One region of the Arthrobacter sp. SLBN-83 genome, then DNA from elsewhere that is predicted to be linked to it. Evidence: riboswitches for the same ligand, from Rfam matches in the RefSeq annotation. Region 1 holds a riboswitch; the other holds the start of a gene.
What was found. A riboswitch is a leader RNA that binds a small molecule or an ion and turns the genes downstream of it on or off. The one in region 1 is predicted to bind thiamine pyrophosphate.
Positions count from the first base shown of each region.

Region 2: linked by a shared signal. The riboswitch ahead of thiC (phosphomethylpyrimidine synthase ThiC) and the one ahead of thiO (glycine oxidase ThiO) in region 1 are both predicted to bind thiamine pyrophosphate.

Region 1 is NZ_VFMX01000001.1:2,783,353-2,787,967, forward strand. Features, by position in the region: gene FBY30_RS12975 (DEAD/DEAH box helicase) at 1-197, opposite strand, end outside; gene FBY30_RS12980 (RNB domain-containing ribonuclease) at 489-1,979, opposite strand; gene thiE (thiamine phosphate synthase) at 2,019-2,768, opposite strand; TPP riboswitch at 2,796-2,914, shown strand; gene thiO (glycine oxidase ThiO) at 2,907-4,232, shown strand; gene thiS (sulfur carrier protein ThiS) at 4,229-4,465, shown strand; gene FBY30_RS13000 (thiazole synthase) at 4,470-4,615, shown strand, end outside.
Region 2 is NZ_VFMX01000001.1:3,161,232-3,165,846, reverse strand. Features, by position in the region: gene FBY30_RS14740 (hypothetical protein) at 37-492, opposite strand; gene FBY30_RS14735 (VOC family protein) at 638-1,513, opposite strand; gene FBY30_RS14730 (amidohydrolase family protein) at 1,611-2,693, opposite strand; TPP riboswitch at 2,774-2,881, shown strand; gene thiC (phosphomethylpyrimidine synthase ThiC) at 2,877-4,615, shown strand, end outside.

The DNA of each region.
Region 1 (4,615 bases):
ATGGCCTGGATGGGGAAGGGGTGGGTGATCCCGGCGTCGGCCAGGGACTCCACAATGTCGTCGCGGACGTTGTAGTCGGCAAAAGACTTTTCGGCGATCTCGTGCGGCGTCTCGTCCGAGATGATGGTCTCTTCCGGTTCGATGGTCTCCGTACCGGACACGTCGCTCAGAAGCTGGTGGGTATGCAATTCACTCACAGGGGAGTTTCCTTATTCATTTAGGCATTGGCGCTGCCTGCTCAACGGGCCGGCCAGGGCTGGCCGCTCCGGAGCACGCTCAAGCGCGCAAGCAATTCCAGTGGAAGCCGATCGCGGGCTATCTAATGCTGGCACTGGGGACCAGCGGGCAATTCTCAAGATCGCGTAGGGGCGGGCTTGTTGGTTTCAAATGGAGGAAATCAACGACCGGGCATCCAGTTCTACCCCTCCAGTCTAGCCGCATGGGTGCCCAAACACGGTTTCGGCCCGCTTGCGGCGTCCGCTGCTTACTCAGCGGACCAGTTCGAAGTGGATCTCCCTGGTGGTGATGTCCGAGGACACCAGCCGGACCCGGACCTTGGTGCCGGACTCCAGTTCGCCGGCGCAGTGTGCGGTCACTGCGGGTTCTGCGATCTGGATAATCCCGGAGCTGCCGTTACCGTTCTTCCCATTGCTGTTGCCATTTTTCCCGTTGCTGCCGTTGCCGTTCTGCGGCTTGGACCCGGAGATCACGATCGCGTCGAACTCCTGCCCGATGTGGTTCAGCAACAGCGCCGCCTCCACGGTGTCCAGGGCCAGGCGTTCCATCCTGGACGCCAGCTGGTCCGATCCCGCCATGATGCCCGGCAGCAGCGGCAGCGCTTCGCGTGCCCAGCCGGGAACATCGCCGCCGTTGCTCAGGGCCTCGCAGATGACCAAAACGAAGCGGTCCACCAAGCGCCGCAGCGGCGCGGTGGTGTGGGCATAGGCCGCGCCGATGGCGGACTGGATGCCATCCTCGGGGACGGTTCCGTCGAACGCGGTGTAGGACGCTCCCCGGAACAGCATGCCTGCCGAATGCATGATGGCCAACTGCCTCGGGTCGGTGGGATCCAGCGACCGCAGGTATTCGCCGTAGCTGACTTCGCCGTCCCACGGCCTGCCGAGCACCTCGGTCTGCAGCCGGAAATGCCTCAGGGACCGTTCGTCCGGCGCGGGCATGGTGCGCAGGATGCCCACTTTGCCCTCGAGCATGAGCTCAGCCGCCGCCATCCCGGTCATCAGCGAAATTTGAGCGTTCCAGTCCTCCACCGGAAGCTGTGGAACCGCGTCAATCCGGTAGCCGCCGTCGGGCAGTTGGACGATCTCCTGTTCGGGCATGTTGAGGCTGGCGCCTTCACGGGCCCGCTCCAATGCCACCCGCTTCAGGCCCACCTCACGGAGCAGGTGGAGTACGGGGGAGGCCGTCCCGGCGTCGAGGTCTGCCTGGGCGCCCTTGTAGCTGAGCTTGTCACGGCTGCGGACCCGGGCCCGACGGACGCCTACTGTCAGGACGGTTGCTTCGCCGTCGAGCGTGAAGTCCCAGACGAAGGCAGAGCACTCCTGGCCGGGCAGGAGGCTTCCGGCCCCTTCGCTGATGACCTCCGGGTGCAGCGGGATCCGGCCGTCCGGGGCGTAAAACGTCTGTCCGCGCCGCCGCGTCTCGGCGTCCAGGGGACCTCCCGGCGTAACGAAGGCCGGAACATCGGCGATCGCATACATCACGCGGTAGCCGTCCCCGTCCGCCTCGATGAACACTGCCTGGTCCAGGTCCGTGGAGGACGCCGGATCGATGGTGACGAACTCGACGGCGGTCAGGTCGTAGGACGGAAGCTGCAGCGCGGCCACGGCAGCCAGGGCGTCGTCCACGGCTTCGGCGGGATAGGGACCCGGAAGTTCAAGTTCCGTCCGCAGCAGGCCCAGCGCCTCTTCCAAGGCGTTCTTATGGTCGTGGACGTTGGGGGCCAGCCGATGATGTGACACAAAATTCAGCGTAGCCCCAAGTTCCGCGATTAAGCAGGCTCAGGAGCCGGCGGCGTCCAGCGCGTCGAGGAGGGAGGCAGCAGCGGCGGCGGGATCAGGAGCTTCCGTGATGGCGCGGACCACCACGATCCTGCGCGCGCCCGCCTCCACCACTTGGTGGACGTTGCCGTGGTCGATGCCGCCAATGGCAAACCAGGGCACGGGATCCGCAGCCCGCCGGGACGCCTCCGCTGCGTACTTCACCAGGTCGGGACCGACGGCGGCCCTGCCGGGTTTGGTGGGCGTGGCCCAGACAGGACCTACGCAGAAGTAGTCCAGGCCGGAGGGGCCGGCGGTTGCGGCCAGGGCGGCATCCACCTGTTCGGCCGTGTGGCTGGAAAGTCCGATGGCGGCGTTCCCGTTGACCAGCGTGCGTGCTGCCCCCAGCGGCAGGTCCTTCTGGCCGATGTGGAAAACAGGGGCCCCGGAAAGCACGGCGATGTCGGCGCGGTCATTGACCGCCCACAGCTTGCCGTGCCGTACCGCCACTTCCTTCAGCACCGCCAAAAGGTCCAGTTCCTCGGCGGCCTCGATGTTCTTGTCCCGCAACTGGATGATGTCCACGCCGCCGGCAAAGGCCGCGTCCACAAACTCCGCAAAGTCGCCGCGGTCCCGCCGCGCATCGGTGCAGAGATACAGGCGGGCAGCCTTGAGGGCCTCGCTGTCCCGGGCGTTGACAACCTCGGCATTGGCAACTCCGCCGGCCGGAGCGTGGGAACCTGAGGGAAAGGATGGGGTGGTCGCATTCATGCCTGCAAGCCTAATTCCTCTAAACTGGGGAGGTACTGCGGGAGCCCGCGGCAGCTGTCACAAAGCGCCGGGCTGAGAGGGCGTCAGAGCCGACCGCTTGACCTGATCCGGTTAATGCCGGCGTAGGGAAGGAACCAGATGCGTACCCCCGGCACTACCCATCCCGCTTCCGTTGATGCGTCCATCCATTCCACCCTTCCGTCAACAATACGTGCCGACGTCGCCGTCATTGGCGGGGGAGTGGTGGGGCACGGCATCGCCTGGGAAGTGCAGCGTTCCGGACGCTCCGTCGTCCTCATAGACGACGCCCCCGGTTCGGGCGCCAGCTGGGCCGCCGCCGGAATGTTGGCCCCCGTGAGCGAACTGCACTACCAGGAGGAAGACCTCCTGGAACTCATGCTGGAAGCATCGTCGCGATGGCCGGCGTTCGCTGCCGGTGTCGCCGATGCATCGGGCGCAGATTCCGGATACCTTACGACGCCGACTCTCGCCGTAGGTGCCGACGCCGCAGACCGCCGTGCGCTGATGGACCTGCGCACGGTCCAGCTGGCCAACGGCCTGGCAGTGGAGCCCCTGACTGTGCGGGAGGCGCGCAAACGCGAACCCCTCCTCAGCCCAGCCATCGCCTGCGCCCTGGACACCCCCGCGGACCACCAGGTGGATCCCCGCCGGCTAGTGGCGGCCCTGCGGCTGGCCCTGGCCCGCGCCACAGAGGAGTTGCCGGGCCTGGCTGTGGCCGGGGCGGTGGACGGGTACGCAGTGCCGGACCGGGCAGCCGGGCTGTTGTGGGACGGCGGAACGGTGGCCGGCGTAAGGCTCGCCGGTGGCGGCACCGTCCTGGCAACGGAAACCGTGGTGGCCAACGGCCTGCAGTCAGGTGCGCTCGCAGACCTGCCCCCCGGCCTCGAACTGCCGCTGCGGCCCGTGCACGGGGACATCCTCCGGCTGGCAGTGCCCCGCCACCTCCAGCCCCTGGTGACCGCGACGGTGCGGGGACTGGTCCACGGAGTTCCGGTGTACATCGTGCCGCGGCAGGACGGGACCGTGGTGATCGGAGCCACCCAGCGCGAGGACGCCCTGTCCGATGCCGTCAGTGCCGGCGGCGTCTATCAGTTGCTGCGCGATGCCCAGGCCCTGGTGCCCGCCGTCGCCGAACTCGAACTCCTGGAGTCCACCGCCCGGGCCCGCCCCGGAACCCCGGACAACGCGCCGCTGCTGGGACGGGTGCCGGTGGGCCCGGCCCCAGGGGGTGAAGGGTCGGGAGCGGAAGCGCGCCACGTCCCGGGGCTCATCATCGCCACGGGTTTCTTCCGCCACGGCGTCCTGCTTACCCCCGCCGCAGCAGCCATCTGCACGGAGCTGCTGGACGGAAGAACCGACCCCCGTTGGGCGCCCTTCAGCCCGGAACGGTTCTCCAAGCCGGCAACGGCCACCCAACGCACCGACATCAAGGAGACAGCGTGAACATCACCCTCAACGGAAACCCGCACACGGTGGCGGACGGCGCCTCCATCACCATGCTCGTCAGCGAGGTCACCGGGCGTCCGCTGGCTGACAACGGGCAGGCGACGGACGGCGGGAAGCTGGGCGTCGCCGTCGCACACAACGCCCAGGTGGTGCCGCGCAGCCAATGGTTTGCCACCGCGCTCGCCGAGGGCGACGACATCGAACTCGTTACTGCAGTACAGGGAGGCTGACGCCATGACGGAAACCAGCACTATCAACCCCGCCGGAAACATCGGTGCCGGGGACGCCCTGGTGATCGACGGCGTCGCCCTCGGCTCCCGCCTCATCATGGGCACCGGCGGGGCGCCTAGCCTGGACGGCCTGGGCGCAGCGCTCCTGGC
Region 2 (4,615 bases), 380 kb from region 1:
CTGCACAAGGAGCGTCGGAGGGTTACAGGACCCGGATCAGGCGGACCAGACGTAGAGTCCAGTCCGTTCGGAATCGTCGATGCCGGCGGCAAGTTGGGCCAGTTGCTGCACATAGGTCCGGGCCTGGCCGGCGTCGAACGGCATGTCCTCCTGGGCGGCCCACTGTTCGGCCACGTCGTCGAGGACGTTGCCTTCGCCTTCGGTTTCGTAGGTGAGCAGGTCCGCGAGGGCGCGGACCATGGCCGGCGGAACGGCGAGGAGCGAATCGCTGGAGACATCCACCATGGTCAGCTCGTAGTCGGCCCCACCCGCGTGGACGGCCGTGCCCGCCAGATCACCCAGCTGCTCGACCTCAAAGTCGCTGATTCCTTGGATCCGCACCGCCTGGCCGGCAGGGCCGCCAGCCGCTGCGGAGCTGCTTCCTTCATCGAGGATGCCGGCGCGTTTCAGCGCGGCGTCATGGGTGGCGACAAAGATCTCGGTGAAGCCCATGGCGGTTGCCCTTCTTCCGTTGGCGGAACAGCGCGCCGGACGCAGGTGCAGCCCGGCCGTACGGCATCAGCCTAGTAGTTGCCCGTGCGCCGGCGCACACCGGTGCCCTTTTCTCCCGCCGTGCGGGCAAACGCACGCCCGCCCGTCAGCGGACGGCGACCCGGATCCGGTTGCGCCACGGGTCCTCGAAGCGCAGTTCGGCGCCGGTGTGGTGCGAGGCTACTCCGGCAACCTTGAGGCGGTCGGCCAACGCCCCGACGTCGTCCCCTGAAGGAACCTCGATCAGTACTTCCCCGAGCCCAAGGGTGTCCTTGCGGGGCCCGGCACCGCGGCTGTTCCAGACGTTCATTGCCATGTGGTGGTGGTACCGGCCAGCGGATACGAACAAGGCCTGCCCGTGCCAGCCCGCCGTCTTTTCGAAGCCGAGGGTTCCCACGTAGAAGTCCCGGGCAGTCTGGACGTCGCCCACTTGGAGATGCACGTGCCCGACACCGGCTGATGTCTGCCGCTGGCCTTCCAGGGACTGCTCCGTGAGGTACTGCTCCAGGTACCGCTGCGGCGGCAGGGCAAGGCTGTCCATGACCACGTCCGTCCCGTTCCAGGACCAGTTGCTGCGCGGGCGGTCCCAGTACAGCTCGATGCCGTTGCCCTCGGGATCGGTGAAGTAGAAGGCCTCGCTCACCAGGTGGTCGGCGCTGCCGGTGAAGGACCTCGGCTGGTACTGGGCGGCGGTGGCGACGGTGGCGGCCAGGGAGGCCTGGTCCTCGAACAGCAGGGCCGTGTGGAACAGGCCCGCCTCTCCCCTGCCGGGAAGGTGCAGCCCGGGCGCCGGTGCCAGGTGGACCAAAGGGGTGCCGAGGCGGCCAAGGTAAAGCCCGCCGTCCTGCTCAGACACCACCTCAAGCCCCAGGGCGCGCTGGTAATAGTCGGTCATGAGCTTCATGTCGCCCACCTTGAGCATCACGGTACCCATGGCGAGGTCGGCAGGAAGAAGATCCTGGCTGCTGGCTGCTGCGGTCATTGAAGGCTCCTTGTGTTGGAGGCCGTCCCGATGGCGGCCTGTCACATAGTAAAATTACTTGAAGCTTCAATTTATTCCAAGTTTCTGGTGCCTCCGCTCAGCGGACGATGCGACCGCCCAACACTACGTGTTCCAGGTCCTTGATAGTTTCCGCTGCGGCCCGCGGGTCTTCCCGGCACACCACCACGTCGGCCCGTGCCCCTTCCGCCAGGCTGTCCGCCCCCAGCCAGGCGCGGGCTGCCCAGCAGGCGGCGTCCAGTGCTGCTGTCATCGGCAGGCCGGCCTGGTGCAGGGACAGGATCTCGTCTGCGATCCTGCCGTGCCGGATCGTGCTGCCGGCATCGGTACCGGCAAAGATGCGGACGCCAGCCCCATAGGCCTCCGCCACCCGTTCCAGCCTGCGTTCCCAAAGTGCACGCATGTGTGCAGCGTAGCGGGGGAATTTCGCGTCCGCTTGGGCGGCGATGTCCGGAAAGGTGGCGATGTTGATGAGAGTGGGCACAATTGGCACTCCCTGTTCAGCGAACCGGGGCAGGTGGCGGGGCAGCAGGCCCGTGGCATGTTCAATGCAATCGATGCCGGCATCCAGCATCTGGTCCAGGGTGTCCTCGGCGAAGCAGTGCGCCGTTACCCGGGCACCTTCCTCATGGGCTGCCTGGATGGCGTCACGGACGACGGCGGCAGGAAAGGAAGGCGCCAGGTCACCGGCGCCGCGGTCAATCCAGTCCCCCACCAGCTTGACCCAGCCGTCGCCGTCGCGCGCCTGCTTGCGGACCGCCTCCACAAGGCCTTCCGGCTCCACCTCCTCAGCGAAGCCGCGCAAATAGCGGCGCGTCCGCGCCACATGGCGCCCGGCACGGATCAGCACGGGGAAGTCCCGGCCGCCCTGCATCCAGCGGGTATCGGCCGGCGAGCCGGCGTCGCGGACCAGCAGGGTTCCTGCGTTGAGGTCGGCCAGGGCCTGGTCCTCAGCCGTTGCGGCGTCAACGGGGCCGCCCGGGCCCAGCCCGATGTGGCAGTGGGCGTCAACGAACCCGGGCAGTACCCAGCCGTCAAGGACCCTCACGGGCTCCGTCGCGGGCCGGGTGAAGGTGAGGGTCCCGTCCACGGACCAAAGCCCGTACCTAACGCTGTCCGGTCCAGTCAGGACGGGTCCGCTGAATTCAATGATTTCCGGCATCAGGACTTCCTTTCGCTGCCCGGACAGGCTAGCACCGGGGAATGTGACAAGGCAGTTCCAGGGGCCTGTGGTAGCTTCGTTCCTGACCACACGGGTGCCCTTGCAGGGGCTGAGATCGGGCTGACGCGGCCTGCGACCGTTGAACCTGTCCGGGTAATGCCGGCGAAGGAAGTGAGTATTCCCTTGAGTACACAAAACACCCAGTTGAACCCTGCCCAAATCCAGGCCGAAGCAGCGGCAGACGATGGGTCAACCCTCCAGGTGACCCAATCCTTGAAGTCGCATTCGCTGGCCTTCATTGAAGATGCCGGCGCCGGGATCCGGGTGCCGGTAACGGAAATATCCCTTGAGCCGTCCCCCAACGGCCGGCCCAACGAACCGTTCCGGACCTACCGGACGGCGGGACCCGGCAGCGACCCCGTCCGCGGCCTTCAGCCTTTCCGTGCAGAGTGGATTGAGGCGCGCGGGGACACCGAGGCGTACACGGGCAGGGAGCGCAACCTGCTCGACGACGGCCGCTCGGCTGTCCGCCGCGGTGCCGCCTCTTCAGAGTGGCAGGGCGGGCAGCCGGTGCCCCGCCGCGCCGTCGACGGCCGCACAGTGACGCAGATGTACTACGCCCGGCAGGGAATCATCACCCAGGAAATGCGCTTCGTGGCGCTGCGCGAAAACTGCGACGTGGAGCTGGTGCGGAGTGAGCTCGCGGCGGGCCGGGCGATCATCCCCAGCAACATCAACCACCCTGAGTCCGAGCCGATGATCATCGGCAAGGCCTTCCTGGTGAAGATCAACGCCAACATCGGCAACTCCGCAGTCACCAGCTCCATCGCAGAGGAGGTGGACAAGCTGCAGTGGGCCACCCAGTGGGGCGCGGACACCGTCATGGACCTGTCCACCGGTGACGACATCCACACCACCAGGGAATGGATCATCCGCAACTCCCCCGTCCCGATCGGCACCGTGCCCATCTACCAGGCACTGGAAAAGGTCAACGGCGAGGCCAACGCCCTGACCTGGGAAATCTTCCGGGACACGGTGATCGAGCAGTGTGAACAGGGTGTGGACTACATGACCATCCACGCCGGCGTGCTGCTGCGCTACGTCCCGCTGACTGCCAACCGGGTGACGGGCATTGTCTCGCGCGGCGGTTCCATCATGGCCGGTTGGTGCCTGGCCCACCACCAGGAGAACTTCCTGTACACCCACTTCGATGAACTGTGCGAAATCTTCGCCAAGTACGACGTCTCCTTCTCCCTGGGTGACGGCCTCCGCCCCGGTTCGACGGCGGACGCCAACGACGCGGCCCAGTTCGCGGAGCTGGACACGCTCGCCGAACTGACGCAGCGCGCCTGGGAGTACGACGTGCAGGTAATGGTGGAAGGGCCGGGCCACGTGCCGTTCCATCTGGTCCGTGAGAACGTGGAACGGCAGCAGGAGCTGTGCAAGGGCGCCCCGTTCTATACCCTGGGGCCGCTGGTGACTGACGTTGCCCCGGGCTATGACCACATCACCTCGGCCATCGGCGCCACCGAGATTGCCCGGTACGGGACCGCGATGCTCTGCTACGTCACCCCGAAGGAACATCTGGGCCTGCCCAACAAGGACGACGTGAAGACCGGCGTGATCACCTACAAAATCGCCGCGCATGCGGCAGACCTCGCCAAGGGCCACCCGGGGGCGCACGAACGGGACGACGCACTGTCCAAGGCCCGCTTCGAGTTCCGCTGGCGGGACCAGTTCGCGCTGTCGCTGGATCCCGTCACCGCCGAGGCCTTCCACGACGAGACCCTGCCGGCGGAGCCTGCCAAGACGGCGCACTTCTGTTCCATGTGCGGGCCGAAGTTCTGTTCCATGCGGATCAGCCAGGACATTCGTGACGATTTCGGCTCAGCGGAAGCCCAGGCTGCGCTTGCCAGCGTGAC